2 regions of the Gilliamella sp. Nev6-6 genome follow, and region 1 is predicted to be linked to the other one. Evidence: riboswitches for the same ligand, from Rfam matches in the RefSeq annotation. Region 1 holds a riboswitch; the other holds the start of a gene.

Evidence for each region. Region 1 has a riboswitch for preQ1 ahead of queD (6-carboxytetrahydropterin synthase QueD). Riboswitches for the same ligand answer to the same signal wherever they lie in the genome.
Region 2: another riboswitch for preQ1. It lies ahead of queF (preQ(1) synthase); the one in region 1 lies ahead of queD (6-carboxytetrahydropterin synthase QueD).

The regions. Positions count from the first base shown of each region.
Region 1 covers NZ_LZHP01000091.1:4,416-12,657, forward strand. The annotation lists gene pbpC (penicillin-binding protein 1C) at 1-202, opposite strand, end outside; gene argS (arginine--tRNA ligase) at 279-2,012, opposite strand; gene A9G42_RS11355 (7-carboxy-7-deazaguanine synthase QueE) at 2,515-3,129, opposite strand; gene queD (6-carboxytetrahydropterin synthase QueD) at 3,126-3,554, opposite strand; PreQ1 riboswitch class I at 3,558-3,603, opposite strand; gene clpB (ATP-dependent chaperone ClpB) at 3,877-6,447, shown strand; gene A9G42_RS11370 (5-formyltetrahydrofolate cyclo-ligase) at 6,953-7,498, opposite strand; RNA gene ssrS (6S RNA) at 7,528-7,709, opposite strand; gene zapA (cell division protein ZapA) at 7,775-8,059, opposite strand; gene dxs (1-deoxy-D-xylulose-5-phosphate synthase) at 8,067-8,242, opposite strand, start outside.
Region 2 covers NZ_LZHP01000079.1:19,926-28,167, forward strand. The annotation lists gene A9G42_RS09435 (7-cyano-7-deazaguanine/7-aminomethyl-7-deazaguanine transporter) at 1-405, opposite strand, end outside; gene queC (7-cyano-7-deazaguanine synthase QueC) at 477-1,133, opposite strand; gene queF (preQ(1) synthase) at 1,162-1,635, opposite strand; PreQ1 riboswitch class I at 1,638-1,682, opposite strand; gene A9G42_RS09455 (DUF1090 domain-containing protein) at 2,228-2,665, opposite strand; gene coaA (type I pantothenate kinase) at 2,690-3,625, opposite strand; gene yihI (Der GTPase-activating protein YihI) at 3,795-4,307, shown strand; gene hemN (oxygen-independent coproporphyrinogen III oxidase) at 4,635-6,005, shown strand; gene A9G42_RS09475 (hypothetical protein) at 6,202-7,011, shown strand; gene rsmC (16S rRNA (guanine(1207)-N(2))-methyltransferase RsmC) at 7,168-8,202, opposite strand.

The DNA of each region.
Region 1 (8,242 bases):
CTAAAGGTGTCCATAAACGATACCGATCATCCTTGGCTAATGTCATTCGAATGAGTTGGTTATTGTCATCATAATAGCGTTTTGAAAAAGTTAGTGGTTCACAAAGAGGTGGATGTGGATACAAACGAATCACAAGGATAGCAATAAATAATAGCAACAAAGCCATTAACTTATTTTGATGACGAACAATAAATCCAATCATATTTAGTTATAAAAATTAAAATGTAATATATTTAAGCAAAAATGCCACTTATGCATTAGCATAGGTGGCGACTTAACTACATTTTATCAACCGTCTTAATACCTAACATGTCAAGACCAGTTTTAAGTGTTTTCGCTGTTAAAGAGGCTAATTTTAAACGGCTTTGTTTTAAACTTTCGCTTTCGGCTGCTAAAATAGGGCAGTTTTCATAAAAGCTTGAAAACAGCGTTGCAATTTCATAAAGATAAGCACAAAGCACATGAGGTGTTCCTTCACTAGCTACAATTGAAATAGTTTCATCAAACTGAATTAAACGCATTGCTAAAGCTCGTTCTTTGTCTGTGTCTAAACTAATTTTGCCTGTTAAACTGTCTTCGTTAATATTTTCTTTTTTAAATATGGACAGTACTCGAGTGTAAGCATATTGCAAATAAGGTGCGGTATTACCTTCAAATGACAACATATTATCCCAATCAAACACATAATCGGTAGTACGATTTTTTGAAAGATCGGCATATTTAACAGCACCAATAGCGACAGCATCAACTATTTGGGCAAGCTCACTGTCAGATAATTCAGGATTTTTGCTACGAATTAACGTTGTTGCACGTTCACACGCTTCATCTAACAAATCATTTAATTTAACGGTATCACCAGAGCGAGTTTTAAATGGCTTGCCATCTTTACCCAACATCATACCAAACATATGGTGTTCTAGTTTTAATGATTCAGGCACATACTTCGCTTTATGAACAATTGTCCAAACTTGCTCTAAATGTTGATGTTGGCGGGAGTCAATATAATAAAGAATACGATCAGCATGTAATGTTTCGTAACGGTATTTAACGCAAGCAATATCAGTTGTCGCATAAAGGTAGCCACCATCACGTTTTTGGATGATAACGCCCATTGGTTCGCCTTCTTTGTTTTTATACTCATCAAGAAAAACAACAATCGCCCCTTCACTTTCAACCGCAAGCCCTTTCTGTTTTAAATCGGCAACGATATTAGGTAGCATGCTGTTATAGATGCTTTCACCCATGGTGTCTTCAAGCGATAAGGTAACATTTAAACGTTGATAAGTGGCAATATTTTGCGTCATGGTAATATCAACTAGCTTGCGCCACATATCACGACAATATTCATCGCCACCTTGTAATTTCACTACATAATTACGCGCTTTTTCGGCAAATACTTCGTCTTCGTCATAATGTTTTTTAGCTGCGCGATAGAAAGATTCTAAATCTGATAGCGCCATGTCATTAGCATGCTCATTTTGCATTTTTTCAAGATAAGCAATTAACATACCAAACTGAGTGCCCCAGTCTCCAACATGGTTAGCACGGATAACGTGATGACCTAAAAAAGATAAAACACGAACACTGGCATCGCCAATAATTGTTGAGCGCAAATGTCCAACATGCATCTCTTTTGCCACATTAGGCGCAGAATAATCAACCACAATGGTTTGAGGTTTTGCAGGTAAAGTAATGTTAAGTTTATCACTGCTTAAAGCAATTTCATTTTGCTCAGCAATCCAACTATTTTTTAAAAAGATATTAATAAACCCAGGACCTGCAATTTCAACTTTTTCAGCAATATCATCAACATCAAGATGTTGTAAAACTGTCTGAGCAAGTTCCCGAGGTGGTATGCCTAGCTTTTTGGCAATAGACATAATGCCATTAGCTTGATAATCGCCAAATTGCACTTTAGTTGATTGCTTAATCAGCGCATCGCAGTTCTTATCTGCACCCGCCATAATCATTGCTTGCGAAACACGTTGTGTTAATAATTGTTGAATATTCACACTAAACCTAACTAATTATAATAAAATGACCAATATAATACCGACAAAGTCGATAATTGTCACTGATTGCATAAGTGGCTCGATGGTTTTTGCTTAAAGAAAAAGTGAAAAATTTAAGTAAAATCGATATTCTACTTTATGATTTATTATAAATAACCCTATTTGATTATTTGTCAGTATATTTAGGGTGTTAAAAAACTTCAGTAAAATCAATGGCTTTTCTGAATGATTTTTAAACGAAAAAATAAATTTATTTTATGGATTATGTGTTTGGAGAGCATTGGTGATTATCAATAACCCTTTTTACTAGCAAAGCTTAAAGAATCGAAATAAAGCCACTTCATACCAACAAAAATCACTAAAGAATGGAGCAAAATGAAGTTATTTTATTAATTTAAGCAAATAGTGACTTATCTAATTAACTTTCATTATCTTTTTATTTAAAATTTTCTATTCAATCTCATTCTCCAATATTTAACGAGTTAGATTAAAAAAATAGACACTATTCAATATCTGCAAGTTTATGACTTTGTATATTCAATAACCATTTATTATCTAATCGATTTTCGTTAATTTTTCCCAGTAGTTTTATGGTATCAAATATATTGAATGCGCCATCTTTTTCACAAGGTGAAAGATAATAGCGTTTTGCCTGTATCTGAGTTTCGATATATTGGCAAAAAGCAATAAAATCACGGTGGTTTTCGGTAACAATTCGCACTTCATTGGCTGTTGGTTGGGCTATTTTTTGATAGTGCGACTGGTAGCAAAATTTAGGACTGAGGGCAATATAATCAATAAGTGCATCGACTTTGCCAAGGCCGTTACTTTCAATGGCAATAAAGTAACCAGCATTTTTTAATGACAACAGTAGCTGTGGTAACGCTTTAATCCTAGTGGGTTCACCGCCTGTAATAATAATGTTTTTACTTTTGTATTCGCTTACTTTTGCTATTAATGCCTCTAAGGTAAATCGAGTAAATTGGCGAAAGTTAGTATCACACCAAGCACAATTTAAATTACAGCCTGCAAAGCGGATAAAAATAGCAGGCATTCCCGTATTATAACCTTCGCCTTGTAAAGATTCGAAGATTTCAACTATGCGAAATTCGATCATTTTGGGCTCCGATAATATTCACAATATGAAGTTGGTGTTTCCCATAATTTGATCATCGAAACAGGCAAATATTTAGATAAGCAATCAAAAATAAACTTACTCATCCCTTCCGCCGTAGTACGACAAGGAAAAGCAAAAACTTTGCGCTGCGTCTGCAACAAAAGCTCGGCTATTTGGCATTCATTGGCATTATCTTGATGATAAAGAAAAGCATGATCAATCGGATCGACAATGTATTGTTTAACAATTGCCTTCAAATCCGCATAATCCATAACCATATCTTTGCTTGAACCACTATCAACAAGCTCTCCGCTTATTTCGACCAACAAACGGTAGGTGTGACCATGAAGGTTATGACATTTCCCATTATGCCCATCTAACATATGACAAGCATCAAATTGAAACTCTTTGGCTATTTTGAACATATTACATTCCTAGTTTTTTTACGTGGGATGGGTTACGAACCACGGTTAGCTCGCCTAACAAAATAAAGGTGTTAATATAATGGATAAAAGTTAATTTGTCATCTTTCAACACTGGTTGAACGTGTATTTATATATTGCAAACAACTTTATTTTCACGCTAATTAAGTTTTTTAAATACTCGCTAATTTTACTGTACAAATTTTATAAAAAATATTTTAAATTTGCTCTTGAAATTTAGGTTGCAACACTCATTTAGATATCATGCAAATGGGTTGAATGTATACACGTTTAACTCAAATCTATTGCTCAGGAGATAAATACGATGAGGTTAGATAAATTAACAAACAAGTTTCAACAAGCTTTAGCTGATGCGCAGTCAATGGCATTAGGTAAAGACAATCAATATATAGAGCCTGTGCATGTCCTATCAGCCATGCTTAATCAAGAAGGCAGCAGTGTAGCGCCATTGTTGGCTTCAGCTGGTGCAAATGTAGCTATTTTACAACAAGAATTAACTCAGGTGATTGATCGATTACCGCAAGTTCAGGGTGTGGGTGGCGAGGTTATTCCATCACAAGAGTTTGTCCGTACACTTAATCTGTGCGATAAATTATCGCAAAAAAATGGTGACAGTTATATATCATCAGAGCTCTTTATCTTAGCTGCTTTAGAAGATAAAGGGAGCCTAAGTGATATTCTTAAAAAATCAGGTGTCAATAAAGACAAGTTTAGCCAAGCCGTCAATCAAGTAAGAGGTAGTGATAACGTGAATGATCCTAATGCAGAAGATCAACGCGGTGCGTTGAAAAAATATACCATTGATTTAACACAACGGGCAGAACAAGGCAAACTTGATCCTGTTATTGGGCGTGATGAAGAAATTCGTCGAACTATTCAGGTATTACAACGTCGTACTAAAAATAATCCCGTATTAATTGGTGAGCCAGGTGTAGGTAAAACCGCTATTGTTGAAGGATTAGCACAACGTATCGTTAACCGTGAAGTACCTGAAGGATTGCGTAATAAACGCGTTTTATCATTAGATATGGGTGCCTTGATTGCAGGTGCAAAATATCGTGGCGAATTTGAAGAACGCTTAAAGGCCGTACTTAAAGATTTAGCGAAAGAAGAAGGCCGTATTATATTATTTATTGACGAAATCCATACCATGGTTGGTGCAGGGAAAAGCGATGGTGCAATGGATGCTGGTAATATGTTAAAACCAGCACTGGCTCGAGGGGAATTACATTGCGTTGGTGCAACAACGTTAGACGAATATCGCCAATATATTGAAAAAGATCCTGCGTTAGAGCGTCGTTTTCAAAAAGTGTATGTTGCCGAGCCAACTGTTGAAGATACGATTGCTATTTTGCGAGGATTAAAAGAACGTTACGAATTGCATCATCATGTGCAAATTACCGATCCAGCCATTGTCGCTGCGGCAACGTTATCGCATCGTTATATTTCTGATCGCATGTTACCTGACAAAGCGATTGATTTAATTGATGAAGCGGCATCAAGTATTCGTATGCAAATGGATTCAAAACCAGAATCTTTAGATCGACTTGAAAGACGTATTATTCAACTCAAACTTGAGCAACAAGCGCTTAAAAAAGAGTCTGACGATGCTAGTAAAAAACGTCTTGAGATGCTAAATGATGAACTTGCTGAAAAAGAAAAAGAATATGCATCACTTGAAGAAGAATGGAAGTCAGAAAAAGCGGCTGTTTCGGGTACGCAAAGCATTAAAGCTGAACTTGAAAAAGCGCGTACTGAAATAGAGCAAGCACGTCGCGCTGGTGATCTGAATAAAATGTCTGAATTACAATACGGTAAAATTCCAGAACTCGAAAAGAAACTTGCTTCAGCAACACAGTTAGAAGGCAAAACAATGAAGTTATTGCGCAACAAAGTGACTGATAACGAAATTGCTGAAGTGTTGTCTAAAGCGACTGGTATTCCGGTTTCTAGAATGCTTGAAAGCGAAAAAGACAAATTATTACATATGGAAGATGCCTTACATAAACGTGTCATTGGTCAAAATGAAGCGGTTGTTGCCGTAGCTAATGCGATTCGTCGTAGTCGTGCTGGGCTTTCTGATCCTAATAAACCAATTGGATCATTCCTATTTTTGGGACCAACAGGGGTCGGTAAAACCGAACTTTGCAAATCTCTGGCTAACTTCATGTTTGACAGCGAAGATGCCATGGTACGTATTGATATGTCAGAGTTTATGGAAAAACACTCAGTTGCTCGCTTGATTGGCGCACCTCCTGGCTATGTCGGTTATGAAGAAGGGGGTTATTTAACCGAAGCAGTAAGGCGTCGTCCATACTCAGTGATATTACTTGATGAAGTTGAAAAAGCGCACCCAGATGTCTTTAATATCTTACTGCAAGTATTAGATGATGGGCGTTTAACGGATGGTCAAGGTCGCACGGTTGATTTTCGTAATACCGTCATAATTATGACTTCAAACTTAGGATCTGACTTAATTCAAGGTCAAGTTGATCTAAGTTATGACGAAATGAAAGCCCTAGTGATGACAGTTGTAACTAAACATTTTAGACCAGAATTTATTAATCGTATTGACGAAACAGTGGTATTCCACCCATTAGGTCAAGAAAACATCAAAGCGATTGCAAAAATTCAATTAGCACACGTTGAAAAACGTTTAGATGAACGTGGTTACCAATTGGATATCTCGGATGCAGCTTTGGAACAACTTGCTAAAGTCGGCTTCGATCCAATTTATGGTGCAAGACCGTTAAAACGCGCAATTCAACAAGAGATTGAAAATCCATTAGCGCAACAAATGCTGTCAGGCAAATTAGTCCCAGGTAAAACCATTCATTTGGATTTAGTTGGTGATAATATCGAAGCTAAACAGTAAGCAAACATAAATTTACAAACCGACCTATTAGGGTCGGTTTTTTTATATTAGAATGGCGTTATCGTTTAGCAAAAAATCTTGAATTTTTTGTATAAAGAATAATAGCGTCACCCTATAATTTATGACGTTTTACATTATCAGACAAGTTAACGGTGCTTGTTGAATTACGTAGCGAGTGGCGTTTTTTATCTGTAACCGATTGATCAATTACCGCTAATCCCTTGTTATTCACTTGATTAATAAAACCTTGTTTCTTAAATTTAATTTATCAATAGCATGTATGCCTATAGCCGCCCCTAGTTTATTAACAATGCTTGAGTAAATGAAATATTCAATTAATTTTTTGTATATTAAATAACTAAAATATACATGTTTGATGATAGTGCATAGTAAAAAGGCAAAGTAAACTTTTTATACTTAAAAAATAGGTTTAGAGGTTTAAGAATAATATTATTGTTTAGTAGTAAGTTATTTTTATATCTAAAAATAAGATATATTAATAAATTTAAGCATAAATAATTTCTGGCAACCGAATATCCCACGGCTTGTTATCAATATGCTGTACTTTTTGGCAAGCAAAAGCAAGCCCAATAGGTAAAATTTGTTGAGCTTGATAATTTGCTAGTAATCGGTCGTAAAATCCGCCACCCATCCCCATACGATAACCTCGTTGATCAAAAGCCACGAGTGGTGTAAATACGATATCAAGTTGATGGTAAGGCAGTATCTTTGATTGATTTAATTCAGGCTCTAATATACCAAATTTATTTTTAGTAAGTGAAGTTTGTTTAGTATATTGCAAAAAAAGCAAATCTGTGGGTATTAAAGAATTGATAATGGGTAAGTAAACAGATTTATTTTGTTCCCATAAATATTCAATAATGGGCTTAGTTTCAACTTCGCCATCAAATGATAAAAATATAGCAATATTGTTTGCTGTTTTTATCGCTTGATGATGGGCGATTTTTTGGTATATAGCTTGTTGCGCAATGTCGCGTTCAGTAGGGGGTAATTGCCGTCTTTTTTGACGGATAATTTGCCTAATATTCATCGGTTTTTACAGTAGCTGAAAGGTCGAAGAAGCACTCCAAGATGCCGTTAGGGTCGTAACCCTTGAACCCAAGGTTCAAGGTGAACATCGTGTTTTAATTTTTAGGTTTCCTTACAAGTAAGGCATACACACCAACTAAAAGTCACTTCGTTCTAAAGATAAGAATATCGGCTCAGGGGACTAACCCATATCGCGAGCATCTCAGAGATAGATATCATAATACAAAATTTGACGGATCATACAAGACTATTTGTATTAAATTTACAATTAACTACATTAATTGTTGGTATTTAGGGCAGAATCAAGTAATTGTTGTAACATTTTTAGTCGATCGCTAAATTCATTACTTTTTTCTTTTTCTTTTGTAAGTTCATAAGAAATATTCAGTGCTGCCGTCATAATAAGTTGATCACTGGTAATCTGTGGCGATTTTTCTCGTAAATTTGTTAAGCGCGTATCGAGATCTTTTGCAGCACTATTAAGTGCGTTAACTTCATCAATCGGGCAATTAAATTTTAATGTTCGTCCAAAAATTTGAATAGTGACAGCTTGAGTTTCCATATTTAACCTATTGATTCATAAAATTATTAATTTTATCGATAATGTGCTTTGGATCTAACCCTATTTCTTGCCTTATTTCGTTTTGAGATCCTTGAGAAATAAATTTATCGGGCAACCCAATATTTAAAATATCACATTTTATTTTTTTCGATAATAAATATTCACCGATGCCGCTACCGGCTC
Region 2 (8,242 bases), on a different contig from region 1:
TTTTCTTAAATAGTTAAAGACAGTAATATCCATCAATTGTCCAACTAAATAAGCGGCAAAACTTGCTAATGCAATTCGAAAAACAAAACTATTAAATTCCGTCAATGCCGATAAACCAACCCAATGTGTTTCAAAAAATAGTACAGAAATCACATATGAAAATAGCAATGCGGGAAGCATCACCACAAAAATTATCTTCCTAGCTAAACTCGCTCCAAATACCCGAATAGTTAAATCGGTAGTAAGAAAGATAAATGGAAAAGTAAACGCCCCCCAAGTGGTTTGGAAACCAAAAATATCAAATGGAATTTGTACTAAATAATTGCTGGAAGCGATAACCAAAATATGAAAAAACGAAAGCCAGCTTAGAGCCTTGATTTGCTGTGCGTGAGTAAATTGGTTTATATGTTCTGAATTAGCGTTCAGGTGCATAAATTTGTCCTTTTTTAATGGGGTAAGTGAACCCAGTGTTTCAATTAATTTGAATGATTAAGGTATTTTGTTAATCCTTTATCTCGAAGAATACAGCTCGGGCATTTGCCGCATCCACCATCAACTCCGTAATAACAAGTATGAGTATGGTCGCGGACATAATCCAAATAACCTAGTTTATCAGCCATTTCCCATGTTTGAGCTTTAGTCAAATACATCAAAGGGGTAATGAGATTGAAATTATAATCCATAGCAAGATTCATCGATACATTCATTGATTTAATAAAAATATCACGACAATCAGGGTAGCCACTAAAATCGGTTTCACAAACGCCAATAATAATGTCACTAATACCGTGTTGCTTGGCATGACAACCAGCCAAAAGCAAAAACAGCATATTACGTCCATCCACAAAAGTATTAGGGTAATCGCCTTCTTTGGCTGCGGTGATTTGTTGTGAATCATCAATCAAAGCATTATTGGTCGTCTGTTTAATCACCGAGGTATCCACCACGGTTTGCTTAACGCCAAGATCTTCAACAATCCACTTGGCTTTTTCAAGTTCAATAGCATGACGTTGACCATATTGAAAGCTGATGGTTTCGACGTTTTCACGACCATAATCAGCAATGGCTTGCAGTAAACAGGTAGTAGAATCCTGCCCACCAGAAAATATCACTAGTGCTTTACGAGTTTGCATTGAGAGTTTCCTGTTAGGGTAAATTGAATTAGCGATTATCGACTTTTTCAGGATAAAGATCGTGATTAGCCAAACGGCTCATCGCTATTTGTTCCCAATTAGTGCCGGCTTTACCATAATTTGCATAAGGATCGATAGAGATTCCACCGCGAGGGGTAAATTTTCCCCAGACTTCAATATATTTAGGATCCATTAGTTTAATAAGATCTTTCATAATAATATTGATGCAATCTTCGTGGTAATCACCATGATTACGAAAACTAAAGAGATATAGCTTGAGTGACTTACTTTCAACCATTTTAATATTAGGTACGTATGAAATATAAATCGTCGCAAAATCAGGTTGCCCAGTGATAGGACAAAGACTAGTAAATTCTGGGCAATTGAACTTAACAAAATAATCGTTAGTTGGGTGTTTATTATCGAACGTTTCGAGTATTTCAGGACAATAGGTTGTAGGATAGCGAACAGATTGATCGCCAAGTAGTGTAACTTTATTCATAATTTTCCTTAGTTTTTTAGCGTGGGAGGTTCACGAACCACGTAACAAAGCACACACCATACTCTTTTTAAATAAAAATGTCTAGTTATAAGCGCTTTATCCTAACTTAGATGATTGAAAATATAAATATAATAACCCACATGGAGCAAACACCCAACTAAAAGCAAAGCATATTACCATTGTAAAGAATTTAGTAACGAGCCATGTTTCTGTACTTACAATGAAAGTATTATCACCAACGATATAACTAATAACATTTTCATAAACAAATCGAGAATATGGATATAAACCCCATAATATTAAAAGAGCTATCCCTGTATATATGCTTTCAGGCATTTTAAATTTGAATATCAGGGTACATAAAGGAGGAAGAGTAATTATAAAACTAAATAAATATTGTCGTATTAAATACCTTGCCGATAAACCGCCGAATGCTTTCTTCCAAAAGCTAGCCATTAAAATAACCTTATCCATTGTATTGAAAATGCTGAATATTTTATATTCTATTTTCATATATGTAAATATATTGAACATATTCAACGCTAAATCAGTGACAGTAAATAAGGAGTTAATTATGCTTGAATTCACATCCTTATTTAGCTTGAATTTCTTTATAAAATTCAGCTAATTTAGTTTTAGCTTCTCTCAACTCTTTTTGAGCTTCACTTAATTTTAGCTTTTGTTTAGCTATTTTTTGGGAGTCTCTTTTTGCTTGCGCTTTAGCTAAAGCTTGCTCTTTTTCGGCAACTTTTTTAGTCTTTTCAATTACTTTTTCGGTGTATTTAGCTTTTAAATCATCATCATTACAATATGTATTGATATCATGTAATGCTTTTTCAAGCCCTTGAGCTTGGTGCAAGTTACCCGCCTTTTTTGCCTTATCAATTTGTTTTTCCATAATGTGTTTTTTGCTAAAACAAGTTACACCTTGATATTCGTCATGATTTGCTGCATAAATATTAGGTATAAAAGCGATAGCTGTTAATACTAAAAAAATTAACTTACAAATTGATCTTATTGTTAATTTCATATCGATCTTCTTCCCCTTTTTAAATTATTTTCTTAATTGAACACAATCAACTTTATGATCTTTGCCTTTAGTTAGGATAAGGCTGGCTCTTTCCCTTGTTGGTAGGATGTTTTCTATTAAATTCAATTCATTAATTTCATGCCAAAGACGGTTTGCGATGTTAAGCGCTTCTTGCTCTGGCAATTTTGAGTAATGATTAAAATAAGAATTGGGATCGCTAAATGCTCCTGCTCTAAATTTTAAAAAACGATTGACATACCAATTGTGTAGCAACGAAACATCGGCATCAACATAAATTGAGAAATCAACATAATCAGAAACAAAAACACGATTATTGGCTTGTGCATAATTTACAGCGCCTTGTAACACATTTAATCCCTCAAGAATTAAAATATCAGGGCTATCGAGAATAATTTGTTCATTTTGAACAATATCATAAACTAAATGAGAATAAACGGGGGCTTTAACCTGTGCTTGGCCAGACTTAATATCAGCAACAAAATTGATCAGTTTTTTAATATCATAAGATTGCGGAAAGCCTTTTTTATTCATTATTCCACGTTCTTCAAGGCATTTATTGGGGTATAAAAAACCATCAGTTGTCACCAAAGCCACTTTGCGATGCTCAGGCCAACGAGATAATAATGCTTGCAATACACGAGCTGTAGTACTTTTCCCCACAGCAACGCTTCCTGCTATACCAATGATATAAGGAATTTTTTGGCTTTTGCCTAAAAATTTAGATAAAACAGCCTGCCGACTAAAACTATTACTAATGTAATAATTAAGCAATCTGGATAAAGGTAGATAGATATCACTTACTTCATCCATTGACAGATCTTCATTAATGCCTTGTAGAGAGACTAACTCGTCACAAGTTAATGTCATTGGCTCTGCATTACGTAAGCTAGCCCACTCTTTACGACTAAATTGCATATAAGGGCTTAAATGATTATTCATGTTTTATGTTTCTCTATTGCAATTAATTCTCAAATAGTTGGCTCAGATTATACATAAATCTCATTTTTTACAATCACAAATTAGCATTGATGCTTCATCATAGCTATCTGGTCAAGTTACTGTTAAAATACTAGCTAAATCTTTAACTCTGGTATTAAATTGAGATTGTATGTTAAAAAATAAATCGAAACAAAAAACTAAGAAAAGCCGTCAAGAGATCAATGAAGAATCTCGTGAACTAAAGCGTAAACGTAAACACAAAGGTTTGCCAAGTGGTTCCCGCTTTAATAATCAAGAGAATAACAAGAATAAAAGTTCGACAAACACAGTCAAAGATCCACGTGTGGGTAGCAAAAAGCCAATTTCTTTAATTGCGGAAACTTCAAGCAATGTCACACAAGCTAAACAACCTACTAAACCAACTAAAATGGTTTTATCATCAAATTTATCTCCACAACAAGAGTTAGAACAACTAGAAAATGATCCAAAATTAGATCAGTTACTGGATTTAGTCGAGCAAAATAGCAAACTAACTAAAGAGCAACAAACTTATCTTGATAGTAAATTAAATCGAATTGATGAGTTAATGCAAGAGCTCGGTTATACTGACGACGATTTTGATGATATTGAAGATCAAGACGACAAGAAAGAAGATATTGTTAGTTTGTTAAAACGAAACTAATGGTAGGAAAATATAATTAATACTCATGATTGTATATTTCTGATATGCGAGCTGGAATGCCATTGTAATAGTTAAGTTTCGGCTCGTGATTTAATGTCACAACCTTTATTTTTTATGCCTCTAATTAATAACTTAAAAGCGAGCGAATCATAATGCCAATATTAATTATGCTAAGTTTATATTTTGGGTTATTAATTTGCACATTGTTATATTTAAATAAAACCAATCAAATAAAAATTAAAACAAAAATTAGAAATCATCGAAAACTGATACGAAAATTCGATAAAAATAACAGCACTAAACAGAGATTTAAACGGAAGTAACAGCATGACTGATATGCAATTATGGGATCAGGCGTTAATTGAAAAATATAACTATTCTGGTCCAAGATATACCTCTTATCCTACTGCACTTGAATTTAATGAAGAATTTAGCAAGCAGGACTTTTTATCGGCCGCCACACGTTACCCTACAAAGCCATTATCGCTTTATGTACATATTCCGTTTTGTCATAAACTTTGTTACTTTTGTGGTTGTAATAAACTCATTACTCGCCAAACAAAAAAAGTCACCAAATACCTCGATATTTTGGATATTGAAATTGCCGAACGGGCAAAATTATTCAAACAACGCACTGTAACACAAATGCACTGGGGAGGGGGTACGCCGACTTTTTTAACTGATGATGAAATTACTCGGCTGATTACTTCGCTAAAAAAGCACTTCAATTTTGCGGATAATGCCGAACTGTCGATCGAAATCGATCCTCGTGAAATTACGCCACAAACCATCGACCACTTAGCGAGTGTTGGTTTTAACAGGTTGAGTATGGGGATTCAAGATTTTAACCACGAAATCCAAAATCTAATTAATCGCAAACAAGATGAAACACTAATACGTTCTCTTATTAATCAGGCACGAAAAAATCGTTTTCACTCTATTAGTCTAGATCTAATTTATGGTTTACCCAAGCAAACCGTAGAAAGCTTTACCGAAACGCTCAATAAAGTGATAGATATTTCACCCGATCGTTTAAGTGTATTTAATTATGCTCATTTACCAAATCGTTTTGCCGCGCAACGTAAAATTAAAGATGATGATTTACCGAATGCCGACCAAAAATTGCGAATTTTACAAACCAGCATCAAAAAATTAACCGATGCTGGTTACCACTTTATTGGTATGGATCATTTTGCCAAACCCGCTGATGAGCTGGCTATTGCTCAGCAAGAAAATAAATTACACCGCAATTTCCAAGGTTACACAACGCAAGGAGATGCGGATTTACTAGGGCTGGGTGTGTCAGCCATTAGTATGTTAGGTGATAGTTATGCGCAAAACCAAAAAGATCTGAGTAGCTATCAAAGTCAAGTTGAACAAAAAGGTCATGGGTTATGGAAAGGATTTAATTTAAATCAAGATGATATCATTCGTCGAGATGTAATCAAGCAACTCATTTGCCACTTTTATTTAGATAAAAAAGCAATAGAAGAACAATTTCATATCCAGTTCGATAACTATTTTGCTGAAGACTTAAAACTACTCGCTCCATTGCAACAAGATGGATTAGTCACAGTAAATGACAAGATAATTAAAGTTCAACGTAAAGGGCATTTACTGATACGCAACATTTGTATGTGCTTTGATATTTATATGCGAAAAATGGCAAGGCAGCAACAGTTTTCCAGAGTTATTTAATTTGATATCATTTTTCAAATCACTGAAACAACGCGAGTGATTCCTATAAAATAAATATTATGATAAGATTTAGTCCAATTTAATAAAAGAAAGTAATAACTTGTTAATTTTATTGTGTTATTAAAGGTTAACCTTTAATAACACAATTTTAGTTTAGACATGAAATTTTTATTTTAGTAAGGAGTATATTGATAAAATGGGATTGACGAATAAATTAGTGGAAGTATTTCCAACTCGCCCTTTAAAAGTTATGAAACTAAAGCAAGAAGGCTCACTTCATCAAATAAGAAGAATAGGTGCAGCAATAATTTTATTTGTGTTAGCTATGTTTATGGGCATAAGAAATTATCCTGGATTAATTGATGATTATAAAATATCACGGAATCCAGTTGTGGTTAACTATGATGTAGAAGGAACATGTCGTGCAAAACGTGCGGTTGATAACTGTTCAGTGAAAATTACCACTGATACAGGACAAGTTATTAAGCGTGATTATACTTTCATTGGAGGGAAAAAAGGAAATTATCAAGTTGTAACTGTGGCTTCTGCCGATGATCCATCACTAGTAACACTCAATTTAGCTATTGATAATATGCGAACTGTATTTGTGGCTACTACTGGTCTTATTCTTTTGTTGTTATTGGTTACATGGATGAGTTTAGGATGTTTTTTAAGAACACATAAAATGACAAAAGTTATCAAGGAAATTAATGGGCAAAAATTAACACCTGTTATTGTGCCAGTTAAATTAGTCTCTTATGGTAAAATAATAACTGCTTTATATCGTGCAAACAATGCACAAGGAATAAATGCTAAATATGCAGCCAATTTTAATAAAGACTCAAACGGTGGACCAATCATTATAGGTGATAGGATTAGAAATAAATGTAATGCGTTGGCCGTAGTCGGTGAAAGCAACTCTGTTCCTATTCTTCTTGATCAAGAATTTACGCGCTGTGATTTTACCTATAATGAAATGCAGGCATTAAAAGAAGCCCTCTCATAATCTAGATATGATATCAATAATAGTGAAATCAATTTAAATCTAACAACTATTTACATTTTAAAATAAAGGGGTGATAAAATCGCCCCTTTATTTATAAAACTTGTGATATGTATTGCAACGCATCCTTTTCTTTAAAAAATAAACAAACCTCACTTATTAATGGCTTGCTAAATAAACTTTAAATTTAGTCGTTTGGGCTATCACTTCAACACATTTGAATGTTTCATCTAAAATGGCTTGATACGGTAAAAATGAATTTGCCACAATGCACAAATAACCATTTAATTTTAAATGTTTTTTAGCTTCCTTAATTAAGGAATTAACCGCAGTGTAACTGGTTTGTTTACCATCATGAAAAGGGGGATTCGAAACAATAAGATGATATTTATCATTTAAATGAGAAAAAACATCACTGGCTACAACGGCCCCATTTACACTATTACTAGCTAACGTCATTTTGCTTGACTCAATTGCTGTGCTACTAACATCGGATAACGTCAGTTCTATATCAGGGCATAATTTACCAAGCACTGTAGATAATATACCCGAGCCACAGCCCACATCCAATACATTGCCTTTTATAATATCAGCATGATCTATTAATGCATTTAATAATAACTCACTGCCTGCATCTAACCCTTTTTGGCTAAATACACCTGGCAAACTTTTAATTTCGATATCTTGATTTTCAATAGTTAAATGATAACTTAACCACCACTCATTAAGATCAAACGCTAAACGGTTTTCTGCCTGAAAATGATATAACCCACAACGTCTTGCGCTATCTATTTTTTGAATTGTCCCAAAATCGCCTAATAAAGATTCAACACTTTTTACGCCTGTGCGATTTTCACCAATAATAAAAATATCACTCCCTTTAGGCATATTATGTAATAAATACGATAGCTGAAACTGCGCTTCACTTTTCGTTTTGGGCCAATAGTAAATCAGTGTGTTCATTCCAACGTAAAAATCCGCTTCTGGCAACAATGAAAAATAGGTATGATTGCCTCGTGCGCTATTTTTTAAACGTAAATACGTATGAAATTGTGTGCAATGAATCTTAACTTGATTTGCTGACATAACCGATGGATAACTATCTTGGATATCACCTGCTATCACCACATTTTTATCGTTAAAAAATGCTTGGCGGCGCTCAAGAACCTGACTTGCAGGAGTAAAAGTGGATATGGCCATATTTCCTCGATGAAAAACCTTTATAAATTGATGC